Regions from separate parts of the Paenibacillus sp. DRB1-1 genome, predicted to be linked through region 2. Evidence: riboswitches for the same ligand, from Rfam matches in the RefSeq annotation. Region 2 holds a riboswitch; each other region holds the start of a gene.

Region 1 (4,249 bases), 220 kb from region 2:
CTGTTTGCCGGGTGTTTCCAGCAAGCCAAGTGCTAGTGGATTGGCACTGACGACCAAAAGACCTTTGTGCGTATGGATGAGGTCAGCCATCGGCTTCAGGTTTTCCACGGCTCCGAAAAAGTTGGGGCTTTGGACCAAAACAGCCGCGGTCTGTTCCGATACGGCTGCCGCTAACGCATCAACATCCGTTACGCCGTCCGAACAGCCGATCTCCACGATGTCCAAATCCAATCCGCGTGCATAGGCTGCCAATACCTGACGTGCCTCCGGATGGACGGACCTTGATACGATAAGCTGTTTACGGCGGGTAGCTGCGGCGGACAGTGAGCCCGCTTCAGCCAGTGCAGTCGCTCCGTCGTACATGCTGGCATTAGCTACAGCCATGCCCGTCAATTCGCAAATATACGACTGAAACTCGAAAATGGCTTGTAGCTCGCCTTGGCTTACTTCCGGCTGATAGGGGGTGTAGGCTGTATAGAATTCCGAGCGTGAAGTGATGTGCTGGATGACGGACGGAATATGATGATCATAAATTCCTGCGCCAAGGAAGCTGGCATGTGTGTCTGTATTGGCGTTGTGTCCGGCCAGCTCAGCCAAGTGGCGGGTTAAGGCTTTCTCATCGAGTCGAGAAGAAAGAGGCAGTTCCCCTTGATATCGAATGGCCTCTGGAATGTCACTGAATAAATCATCAATGGATGATACACCGACCACACGTAGCATTTCGGTTTGATCCTGTTCAGTCATAGGGAGATAACGATGCTGCTTCATAGGTTCTGGCTCCTTTCGAAAAGCAAATTTCAAACGTAAATTAGCTAATAAAAAAGTGTGTGAGATGAAAAAACCAGAAGTTCATATCTGACATGTTTGCTTTATAGAAATAAAAAGAGTTTAAGATCAGCGCGGGCGTCTATAAAAGGGTGCTGCCACCACCTCGGCACGCAGGCGTTTGCCACGAATCTCAACCTCCAACGGTGTAGAGAGGGCGCTAAAACGACTGTCCACCAAGGCGAGGCCCAGATTACGCTTCAAGGTGGGCGACTGAGTCCCCGTTGTAACCTCACCAATGTGTTGTCCTTCTGCGAATACTGGGTAATGGGCGCGTGGGATACCGCGATCAATCATTTCCAGCCCGATCAATTTGCGAGGAATCCCTTGTTCTTTCTGACGTTGCAGTGCTTCTCTACCGATAAAATCTCCTTTATTCAGCTTGACGAAGAAACCTAGACCAGCTTCGAGTGGTGAAATCGTGGCAGATAACTCCTGACCGTACAGCGGCAATCGTGCCTCAAAGCGTAGTGTATCCCGAGCACCAAGTCCAGCGGGAATCAGCCCATACGACTCACCGGAACGAAGCAAACCCTCCCATACGGCTGGTGCTTCCGCAGCAGGTACATAAAATTCAAAACCGTCTTCGCCCGTATATCCGGTTCGTGAGACAAGTGCTTTTGCTCCGAACAATGGCACATTCTCATGGAAGCGGAAAGATGCCAGATTCGTAATGTCCGTATCTGCCACGGCTGCGGCAATACGTGCTGCTTCCGGTCCTTGCAACGCCAGCAATGCTATCGCATCAGACATATTCTCCATGTGAACGGATGCAGGCATATGACGAATTAGCCAATCCCAATCCTTATCGATGTTGGATGCGTTCACAACGAGCATGTAGCGTTCCGGTCCTTTGCAGTAAACAAGTAGGTCGTCTACTACACCTCCATCGGGGTAACACAGGAGTGAATATTGTGCCTGACCTGGTTCCAACTGGCTGACATCATTCGTGGTCACCCTTTGCAGAAAAGCTTCGGCCTCTTTGCCTTCAACCAAAAATTCGCCCATATGCGATACATCGAATAAACCCGCACGTTGCCGGACGGCCTCATGCTCCTTTTGAATGCCGCTAAACTGAACCGGGAGCTCCCAGCCGCCAAAGTCAATACAACGAACCCCAGACTGCGTCCCGTAGGACGAATATAGCGGTGTTTTTCGCAAATTAGTCATTATTCCACTCCTATCCGGTGTGATCGGCTAAACAAAAAAGACAGGCCGAAAAAAACGTATAGACGGCAGTCTACACTCTTTTTTCAGCTCTGTCCTTGATACCAGAAAGTTACCCCGGTATGTACCGGGTTTCCCCTTGGGTGATCCGCTCCAATAGCGAATGCTCTCCAGAGATGCGTCCGGCAGAGGTCCTTTTGCCTGAGAGATTCACCTGCAATGCAGGTTTACTCCTTCGGCGCTACCTTCGGGATCAACGGTATATTACCTGGCTTTGCAGATAACAACTTGATCCGATTCGCGTGCACTTATGTCTCACAAGCGGCAACAGCTATGCGAATCTTTTTGGCAGTCTCTCCCTCCGCGTTCATCCGCGTTTGCAGTTGTCGGTGTGTTTCCCAAAGCATTTGCTATAACCCATTAATACGCAAATTCATTCAAAATGTCAATAAAAATGTCATCAAAAATAATAGAAAAAACATTTAATATATAAATAAGGATATGTAAGCGTTTGTTATAAGCTATCATTTTTTTATATAGTACGCTATATGAGGTGATATGAAGTATTTTTGTTAGTATTATTGACATGAGTGTTCTTGTTGTCATAATCTTAACCTGTCTAATACAGGTGAGCAAAAGCGATTTTATTCATATGGAAGTGAGGGGAACAGAATGGGTGAAGTGAAGCAGCAACTTTGGTATACAGACGAACATGAGTGGGTTCAGCGGACAGAGAATGGAACGGTGCGGATTGGTATTACAGACTTTGCACAGCATCAACTGGGTGATATTGTTTTTGTAGAATTACCTGAGGCGGGAGCAACGATTGAGCAGGGAGCGGAGATCGGTACGATTGAATCGGTGAAGACGGTATCCGACCTTTTTGCTCCGGTGACGGGAACCATATTAAAAGTGAATGAAACGCTGGAAAGTACGCCTGAGCTAGTGAATGAATCTCCCTATGACAAAGGTTGGATGATCGAAGTAGAGATGGATAAAGAGGTGGAGGAAGCCTTGGGCAAGCTACTGTCTGCGGACCAGTATGAGCAGTTGATTTCCGATGGGCAGTAATGGAGCATTGTAGTATGGAGTAAGAGGGTTATTTGTCTGCTCGATTATTGTATAAAATAGTCGCTATGATTTAACATAGCGGCTATTTTTTTGTCTTTTTGCAAACGTAATTACGTGTTTTATTCTGATTTAGAGGGTTGTCCCCATATAAGAATCATACATAATCCAGCACGGTTTTTCGACTAATTTCTATAGCTACAGGTCATATTAAGAAGAATTATGCAGGTATAATACCTTCCCGGATAATTTAAATTTAAATGTTGTCATCAACGTTCATGACGAAAGTACGTTTTCATTTCGTTGATGAAGATAGCGCTGTCATTTAGTATGAATTTTAAGAAAAGGTAGTGATGCTTACCTACAAGGAGGATTTGAATATGAGTACATTGGACGCAAAGCCAAGTTCAAAAGGAGGCACTCGTGTCGCCGTACAGCGTTTTGGCCGTTTTCTTAGCGGTATGGTTATGCCCAATATGGGAGCCTTTATTGCGTGGGGGCTGATTACGGCACTCTTTATTCCGACCGGATGGTTTCCAAACGAAGGTTTTGCACAATTGGTTGACCCGATGAAAAATTATTTGTTGCCGCTACTGATCGGTTATACAGGGGGCACGATGATTCACGGACAGCGTGGAGGTGTGATTGGTGCCATTATGACGATGGGTGTCATAGTGGGAGCCGATATCCCGATGTTCCTGGGCGCGATGGTAGCTGGTCCGCTGGCTGCGTGGATATTGAAGAAGTTCGACAAGGCCATTGAAGGCAAGGTCAGATCAGGCTTTGAAATGCTGGTCAATAACTTTTCGGCCGGGATTATCGGTGCCATTCTAGCACTGCTTGCCCATGTGGCGATCGGCCCGATTGTACAAATGATCAGTCAAATATTGTCGGCAGGGGTACAGTTCCTCGTGAACGCAGGGCTACTGCCGCTTGTCAACCTCATTATTGAGCCCGGAAAAGTATTATTTTTAAACAACGCGCTGAATCACGGAGTATTGAGTCCGATTGCGTTGGAGGAAGCTGCAAGAACAGGAAAATCCGTACTGTTCATGCTGGAATCTAACCCTGGGCCAGGGCTCGGTATTTTGCTGGCCTACTGCCTGTTCGGCAAAGGCACTGCGAAGTCGTCAGCTCCTGGCGCAGTCATCATTCATTTTTTCGGCGGGATTCATGAAATTTATTTCCC
Region 2 (4,249 bases):
AGTCGCAAACATTGCAGCCCGTGAAATGGAATACGGAGGCTTCGGTAATTATAAAAAGCTGAATCAAGAAGATATTTCAGCTATTTTGCACGCATCGTTATAACATTCAAAAGGGAGTGTCCTCAAGCCTGTGATGACTGAGGGCACTCCCTTTTGGAATTTATGAATTAACCGTTTGTCCTTTTTCTTCTACTTGGATAGCTGCCCCTACACTGGCACCTGCAAGAATGCCCTTTTTCTTACTAGAATTCAGAGAATCCATATAGGTTCGGGTTTCTGCGACTACAATTCCTGATAAGCCGAGCAGGGCAATCAGGTTCGGGAAAGCCATCATTGCGTTAAATATATCTGCCAGCAGCCAAATCGCATCCAATTTAATGAACGCACCCCCGGCAACCAGTACGATGAACAGATAACGGTATGGCTTAATCCACTTGACCCCAAGCAAATATTCAACACAGCGTTCCCCGTAATAGTTCCAGCCGAGCATGGTGGTGAACGCGAACATAATCAGAATGATTGTGAGCAGTTCTGCCCCCAGCGGGAATGCGCTGGAAAATGCTTGCTGAGTCATCAGGCCCGCGTCGGTAGGCCCGCTCCACACACCACTAACCAGTAGCGTCAACCCGGTCATCACACAAATAACCATCGTATCAATAAACACGCCTGTCATGGAAATTAGCCCTTGCTCCGCAGGCCATTTAGTTTTGGCAGCTGCAGCTGCAATCGGTGCGCTTCCCAATCCGGCCTCATTGGCAAAAATACCTCTGGCTACCCCACTTCGCATCGCTAGCATAATCGTAGCTCCGGCAAATCCGCCCGTTGCAGATGTAGTTGAAAATGCCGAATGGAGCACCAGCGCAATTGCAGCAGGAAGTTGGTCAGCAAACCGAATCAGTACGATGAGACAGATCAGTACATACAAGCCTGTTTTAAAAGGAACGACCTTCGTCGATACCTTGGCAATGCTTTTGAGTCCTCCAATAGTAACAAGTCCTGTAAGGATAGCAATAATCAGTGCCGTTACAATGGGCGGAACGCCAAAACTATTTTCAGTCGAAGATACAATCGCTTTGACCTGCGGAAACGTTCCAATCCCGAACAACGCTACCAGCATGCCCGAAAAAGCAAACAGCATCGCCAGCGGTTTAAAACGGCGTCCCAGACCTTTCTCAATATAATACATCGGGCCGCCGGAAAATTGCCCATTCCGATCCTTCACCCGGTATTTTACCGCAAGTACACCTTCCGCATATTTCGTCGCCATCCCAAAAAAGGCTGCAACGACCATCCAGAACAAGGCACCCGGCCCGCCCAGCTTAATGGCTGTCGCTACGCCGACAATACTTCCTGTGCCAACTGTAGCCGCCAACGCTGTACTCAAAGCCGCAAAACTACTTACATCCCCGCTGCCTTCATTCGGGGCCTTACCGATCAGCTTGATCGCCAGGGGCAGGCGGAATACCTGCAGCATCTTCAAACGTATGGTCAGCCACAACCCCGTTCCCATGACAAGAATGATGAGAGGCGCCCCCCATATCCAACTGCTAATCGCTTCTAACACATGTACCAAATTCATTTCAACCCGCTCCTCCAGCATATTAGAAAACAAAAAAGAGTCAAATCCGCTGATTCGACTCCTGGAGAGGTTAAAGGCACGAAAAAATACAACCATCTTGCGCAGGTTTCTGCCTCTAATAGCTTATAAAAAAGCCTAGGGCATTCCCTGTCACAGGTTATTCGCGTCTCTGTCCTTTTGCCTGAGAGTTTAAGCAGATGTTCTCTGCGGTGCACCTTCGGCGCCCAATTAAGGGTCTCTCCAGAGTTCTGTCCGTTTACGGTCCCCGCTTGTTGCTGTAATCAGCCTAAGCACCTGAGAGTTTTGCCCCTTCGGTCGGAACTTTCGTTCCATCTCCCGCAAACATCAACCAGACATATGAAATTTTTATTTATTATACAGAAAACTTTCAGCTTATTACAAGTGAAAAGTTTGTGAAGCCCGCTGAAATATTATTATTGTGTCTATCAAAAAAGCGGGTACAGCAGATTGCATCCTTAGGATGTCCTCTGCTATACCCGCCCGAGAAGATATAGTATTACAATTCTTCACCATTGGTTGCTATCACATTTTTATACCAGTTAAATGAGTCCTTTTTGGAGCGTTTGAGCGTTCCGTTACCGTCATCATCCAGATCAACGTAAATAAATCCGTAGCGCTTGGACATTTCGGAAGTAGACATGCTCACAAGGTCGATAGGACCCCAGCTGGTGTAGCCAAGCAGATCAACACCGTCGGCAATCGCTTCCTTCATTTGAACAATATGCTGACGCAAGTAATCAATACGATATGTGTCATGCACAGAACCGTCTTCTTCTACCTTATCATAAGCACCTAGGCCATTTTCCACGATGAACAGCGGCTTTTGGTAGCGGTCATATAACGTGTTCAGTGTAACACGCAGACCGATCGGATCAATTTGCCATCCCCAGTCAGAGGACTGTAAATATGGATTTTTCACGCCACCAATCAGGTTTCCTGCTGCTTTCTCACCTTCTGGACCTGCAGAAACGGTCAAGGTCATGTAGTAGCTGAATGAGATATAATCGACCGTGTTATTTTTTAAAATTTCGGCATCGCCTGGTTCTGTGTGTATAACAACATTATTTTCTTCAAAATAACGATTCATGTAGTTGGAATATTCCCCACGGGCATGCACATCCGTAAAGAATAGGTTCATCTGATTTTCATTCTGGGCTTTCAGTATATCCTCTGGGTTACACGTATGTGGATAGCTTTCCAAACGAGCCAACATACAGCCGATCTGAGCGCCCGGGATGATCTCATGTCCCCGTTTGGTCGCCAGTGCACTAGCTACAAATTGATGATGCAGTGCTTGATATATCGCTTGTTGTTTGTTTTCTACACGGTCAATGACCACCCCGCCACCGGTAAACGGACTCATGGTCATTACGTTGATTTCATTAAAGGTCAGCCAGTATTTTACTTTATCCTTATAACGCGTGAACACAGTTTCGGCATAATTTACGTAGTGCTGTATAACTTCACGACCCAGCCAGCCATTATACTTCTGAGTCAAACCCAGCGGTGTCTCATAATGTGACAATGTTACCAGCGGTTCAATACCATATTTGCGCAGCTCATCAAATACATTGTCGTAGAATTGTAATCCTGCTTCATTCGGCTCGGCATCATAGCCATTCGGGAAAATCCGCGACCAGTGGATGGACATACGAAATACCTTAAAGCCCATTTCCGCGAACAATGCAATATCTTCTTTGTAGTGGTGGAAGAAGTCCACACCTTCACGCTTTGGAAAACGGGCATTGACTTTGCCTGCCAAAATGTCTTCGAGTCGCTCGGACGAAATCTCCATAGCATGATCGTTCTTGCGCTCTGCTTTGGGTACATAGGCAACCATGTCTGCACTGGACAATCCTTTTCCATCTACGTCAAAAGCGCCTTCCAGTTGGTTAGCTGCGGTTGCACCACCCCACAAGAAGTTTTTTGGAAATCCTTTTAGCGTCTTCGTCATGGTATAAAAACCTCTTTCCGTATTTAAGATTTTTACTTTGGTCCAGTAATCCCATCAAGTGCTGCAAATGTGAATCAATACCTAACGGTAACCGTTCTCCTTTGAAAAGCATTGACAGATGCTTTAAAATAGACGTAATGCCTTCATAAGCATCCTAATCGTTGTAACGCGTTTCATGTCAAGTATTTTTTTCTTATGTGAGGAGAAGCACCATGTCGAATCTTGATCAAATTGCAAAACTGGCGGGCTTTTCCAAAGCTACGGTATCCAGAGTATTAAATCAGTCCCCCCATGTCAGTCACGAAACACGAACTAAGATTTTGAAAATCATGCAGGAATTAGATTATGTTCCTAATCGGAATGCCATTTCTCTATCCAAGGGTCAGACGCTTCAGATCGGTATCATTACTTCAACTATTAATGAAATTGTTCTCGCTTTTCTGGACAGCTTTGTGGAAGTAGCCGGCCAGTATGGATTCCAAACCATTATTTATACTTCGGGAGAAGACAAAAAGAAAGAGCTTCAAGCCTTTGAGGATTTAAAAAGAAAAAGAGTCGATGCGCTGGTCATCATTTCCTGCGTGAATGACACTGATTTTTTGAGTACCTATTGCAAATATGGCCCGATCGTTTCGTGGCAACGAATGGAGCATACCGATATTCGCTCCGTCGCTATGGACCAGTATGAAGGATAT
Region 3 (4,249 bases), 1.8 Mb from region 2:
AAACGCTTGCCAGTCGGCGTCTGGGCCAAGCCGCCTTTGGCGGTCTCGCGGTGCTTCGACGGCATCGCACTGCCGACTTCAAGCATCACGTCGATGACTTCGTCAGACGGAATAGCGCTGCGCACACCCGCCAAAGCCATGTCCGCTGCGGCAAGCGCAGTCACGGCTCCCAGCCCATTGCGCACGATGCACGGAATCTCCACGAGTCCGGCGACGGGGTCGCAAATCAGGCCGAGCGTGTTCTTAAGAGCGAGACCTACGGCGTGAACAGCCTGTTCAGGCGTACCACCGCGCAGCTCGACCATAGCGCCAGCGGCCATCCCGATAGCTGAGCCAATCTCAGCCTGACAGCCTCCCTCCGCGCCAGAAATGAAGGAGTTGTTGGCGATCACGTAGCCAATGGCTCCAGCGGCGAACAGACCGTTCACCATATGCTCATCATCCCAGCCGAACCGCTCCTGCGCACTGATGAACACACCAGGGATAACCCCGCATGAGCCTGCGGTAGGCGTGGCGACAATGCGACCCATGGATGCATTAACCTCCGACACGGAGAGGGCATAAGCCATGGCGAGCGCGGAGGCATCACCGGAGCAGGTTTCTCCTGCCCGCAGATACTCGGCTAGGCGCTTGCCGTCACCGCCCGTCAATCCACTGCGGGATACGGTGTCTTGTGTCTGACCGCGATGAACGGCTTTCTTCATGACTTCATAATAATCAGACATTTGGCGAAAGATTTCTTCCTCCGTTGTATTCGTCTCTTGTACCTGCTCTTGAATCATCAAGCGGCCAATTGTGGTGGATTCTTCAGCGCATAAAGCGCTGATTTCATGCAGATGGCTAAACCGCATCGGATTCAGCTCCTTTTTTCAAATTAATCATCTTAATTTCATACATATGAGGTAAAGAACGCAGTTCCGCAATCAGTTCAGCTGGAGCAGAACTGTCCGTTTCAATGGCGGTGAGTGCTTCACCATCCCGGCCTTTGCGATCTACGTGCATATAGGCAATGTTAATGTGGGCCGCGCCCAGCGCTGAAGTTATCGCGCCCAATGTACCGGGCTTATCCGAGTGGAGAAGCACCAGCGTAGGCAGCTCCCCGGTCAGATTGACCCGGAATTCGTTAAGCTGCTGGACATGGATGCTGCCGCCGCCGATGGAGGAGCCCAACAGTGTGCGCTGATCCTCGCCCTTCCACAGCTCGAAACGGACAGTGTTCGGATGAGGCGCGGGGAGTCCGCTGACGGCGAATTCCACGGCCATCCCGGCTTGCTCTGCCCATTGCTCGGCATCTGGAATCCGGTGATCGTCCGTATCGTAATTAAGCAGCCCTGCGATGAGCGCTAGGTCTGTACCGTGTCCTTTATACGTATCGGCAAAGGAGCCGTACAGTGTCATACGGGCACGGTCAGGCTGCGTCCCGAGCCAGTGCCGTGCAACGCGTGCGAGCCGTACCGCGCCTGCGGTGTGTGAGCTGGAAGGTCCGGTCATGGCCGGACCGATAATGGAAAATACATCTTTGAAACGCATGGTGTGGCCCCCTGTATGTTCTAATACCATACTATATGGTATTTCCGCGTCTTTGCGCGGTTATGACGGTTCCTAATGCTGACGCACAATGTGAGCACAAAAAAGGACAGGATAAGGAAGTTTCCCTTATCTCTGTCCTCGTTACCTGAGAGTTTCGTGCGGTGTTCTTACCGCCTTTACCCCTTGGGTGGCTTGCGCTCTCTCCAGAGTTGCGTCAGATGACGATACATGGACCTGAGAGATTATCCGTCAGCCGGGTGCTGACGCCTTGCTCCTTCGGTGCCGCCAGAGTGTAGGCTCCCTGGACAGACTCTCCCGTCATCTTCATTCGCGTATACCGTTCTACATGTCTTTCTTAGCGTAATGTATGGCGTGCTCGGTGTCAATCACAGGTTTAATTTTTACATAAACAGGTGCGTTCCCAATAAAAAAGATTAAAATTTACATAATTATGGATGAAACCAGGAAGGAATTAGAAGATTGGCGGCTAATCTGATAAAGGACAAGTATATTTATGGAAATCATAGGAGGGATATTGACGTATGGTAAAAGGCTTGCGATTCACAGGTTCACGCTTAAAAGGGATGCTGCATCTAGCAGCGATCGTATCACTGCTGATCGGGATCTTCGTTCCATTCGGTCAGGTCAAGGCAGAGGGAGCATTGACAGTAGCCGAAGCACTTCAGCGCCAAGGCAGTGAAGGTACGGTGACGGTGGAAGGTTACATCGTCGGACATGCTACCGGATCGAAAACGGCTAATTTTTCTTCCCCGTTTGCGAATGATTTTAACGTACTGATTGCCGACCAGGCGAATGAACGTAACACGTCTAACCTATTGGATGTACAGCTGACATCAGCGTATAGAGGACAATATGGGCTATCAGGCCATCCTGAGCTGATCGGCAGCAAAATTCGTGTGACGGGTACACTCGGCGCCTACAATAATTTTGGTGGAGTGAAAAGCCCAAGCGCTGTTGAACTGGTGAACGGAAGCGAGCCGGGTGAACCAGGTGAACCTGGCAACCCGGGTCAACCCGGTACTACACTGCCGGATGGAAAAGGCAAAAAGGTGCTGTTCGATAATACGCACGCCCAGACCGCTGGTGCAGCAGATTGGGTCATTGAAGGCGCCTTCTCCGACTTTGCCAATGGACTGCGTAATGTAGGCTTTACGGTAGACCAATTGAACCGTCCCATTCCTTTTACTTATGGAGAGCAGGCCATAACATATGACAAGCTGCGCCAATATGATGTGTTCATTATTGGTGAAGCGAATGTTGCCTTTAAGGCATCCGAGCAGGCTGCCCTGCTGCAATACGTGAATAACGGGGGGAGCGTTTTCTTCATCTCCGATCATTATAATGCGGACCGTAACAAAAACCGTTGGGATTCCTCCGAGGTTATGAATGGCTACCGTCGTGGAGCCTATACTAATCCGGCCAAAGGCATGACTGCAGAAGAAGCTGCATCACCGGCGATGCAAGGATTAACAAGCTCCGATTGGCTGGCGACCAACTTTGGCGTTCGTTTCCGTTACAATGCGCTCGGTGACGTGAATGCTACCGACATTGTAGCCGCAGATCAATCTTTCGGCATTACCAAGGGTGTGCGCTCGATTGCAATGCATGCAGGATCTACGCTGGCTATTATTGATCCTACCAAGGCTAAAGGCATTGCTTATATCCCTTCAGGCACGAAAAAATGGGGGAATGCGGTAGACCAGGGAGTTTATAACGGCGGGGGCCGTGCGGAAGGACCTTATGCCGCTATCTCCAAGGTAGGTCAAGGCAAGGCAGCGTTCATCGGTGATTCTTCCCCTGTAGAAGATGCTACACCGAAATATGTGCGTGAGGAAAACGGACAGTCGAAGAAGACATATGATGGTTTTAAAGAAGTGGATGATTCCACCTTCCTGGTGCAAACGGTCCAATGGCTTGCATGGAAGCAGGACTACACGAAATTGTCCGATGTGGAAGGTTTGACTCTGGATCAACCAACGAAGCTTCTGCCATTCGAGGAGCCTGCGGCTTCCACGGAACCGCAGCCTGAGCCTTGGTCTGCTCCGGCAGCAGGTTACAAATGGTACGATCCTAGAACGTTCAAGTCTGGCTCCTATGGAGCGGCTTCATAATTATCGCCAGAAGCTCAATGTGAGCTGGTATTAGTTAGTCGTTTGATCCCTGCGGAGGGATCAAACGACTTTTTTTGTAATGAAAATTAACCTGTGGTTGGTTATTTCATTACATTTTGTGCCAGAAAGGCCGCGCTACTGCTGGATCATTGATTTTTTAAATGATGTTGATAGCATAATCTTAATTGATATATCCATATACTGGTGATAGGATGTATTCAAATTATTCCGATAAAAACGGTATGTAATGTTCATGAGAGGTTTTAAACATCAAACATGGTGAGAATAAGCGGGACAAGACCATGGAGAATGGAGGAAGCGCGCATTGAATACCGAACCCGTGTTGGAAATTAAAGGATTATCCGTATCTTTTCGCATCAAGGATCAATATCACCCCGCAGTCGACCATCTGGATCTGACGGTCAACCCCAATGAAGTGCTGGCTGTAGTCGGAGAATCCGGCTGTGGCAAAAGCGCGCTGGCGCTTTCGATCGCACAACTGCATGACATGGAACGCACACGTGTAGAGGGAGAGGTCCTTTTTAAAGGTACGGACCTTAACCGTCTTTCTTCAGGGCAAATGAATA

The links. Region 2 has a riboswitch for glycine ahead of ACQW03_RS17340 (alanine/glycine:cation symporter family protein). Riboswitches for the same ligand answer to the same signal wherever they lie in the genome.
Region 1: another riboswitch for glycine. It lies ahead of gcvT (glycine cleavage system aminomethyltransferase GcvT); the one in region 2 lies ahead of ACQW03_RS17340 (alanine/glycine:cation symporter family protein).
Region 3: another riboswitch for glycine. It lies ahead of sdaAB (L-serine ammonia-lyase, iron-sulfur-dependent subunit beta); the one in region 2 lies ahead of ACQW03_RS17340 (alanine/glycine:cation symporter family protein).

Annotation. Positions count from the first base shown of each region.
Region 1 is NZ_JBODQH010000001.1:4,110,730-4,114,978, forward strand. Features, by position in the region: gene gcvPA (aminomethyl-transferring glycine dehydrogenase subunit GcvPA) at 1-768, opposite strand, end outside; gene gcvT (glycine cleavage system aminomethyltransferase GcvT) at 895-1,995, opposite strand; glycine riboswitch at 2,172-2,270, opposite strand; gene gcvH (glycine cleavage system protein GcvH) at 2,665-3,063, shown strand; gene ACQW03_RS18570 (PTS mannitol transporter subunit IICB) at 3,441-4,249, shown strand, end outside.
Region 2 is NZ_JBODQH010000001.1:3,892,477-3,896,725, reverse strand. Features, by position in the region: gene ACQW03_RS17345 (iron-containing alcohol dehydrogenase) at 1-103, shown strand, start outside; gene ACQW03_RS17340 (alanine/glycine:cation symporter family protein) at 161-1,579, opposite strand; glycine riboswitch at 1,739-1,833, opposite strand; glycine riboswitch at 1,852-1,928, opposite strand; gene ACQW03_RS17335 (glycoside hydrolase family 1 protein) at 2,097-3,554, opposite strand; gene ACQW03_RS17330 (LacI family DNA-binding transcriptional regulator) at 3,767-4,249, shown strand, end outside.
Region 3 is NZ_JBODQH010000001.1:2,075,421-2,079,669, reverse strand. Features, by position in the region: gene sdaAA (L-serine ammonia-lyase, iron-sulfur-dependent, subunit alpha) at 1-851, opposite strand, end outside; gene sdaAB (L-serine ammonia-lyase, iron-sulfur-dependent subunit beta) at 841-1,530, opposite strand; glycine riboswitch at 1,743-1,858, opposite strand; gene ACQW03_RS09160 (DUF6359 domain-containing protein) at 2,073-3,662, shown strand; gene ACQW03_RS09155 (ABC transporter ATP-binding protein) at 3,988-4,249, shown strand, end outside.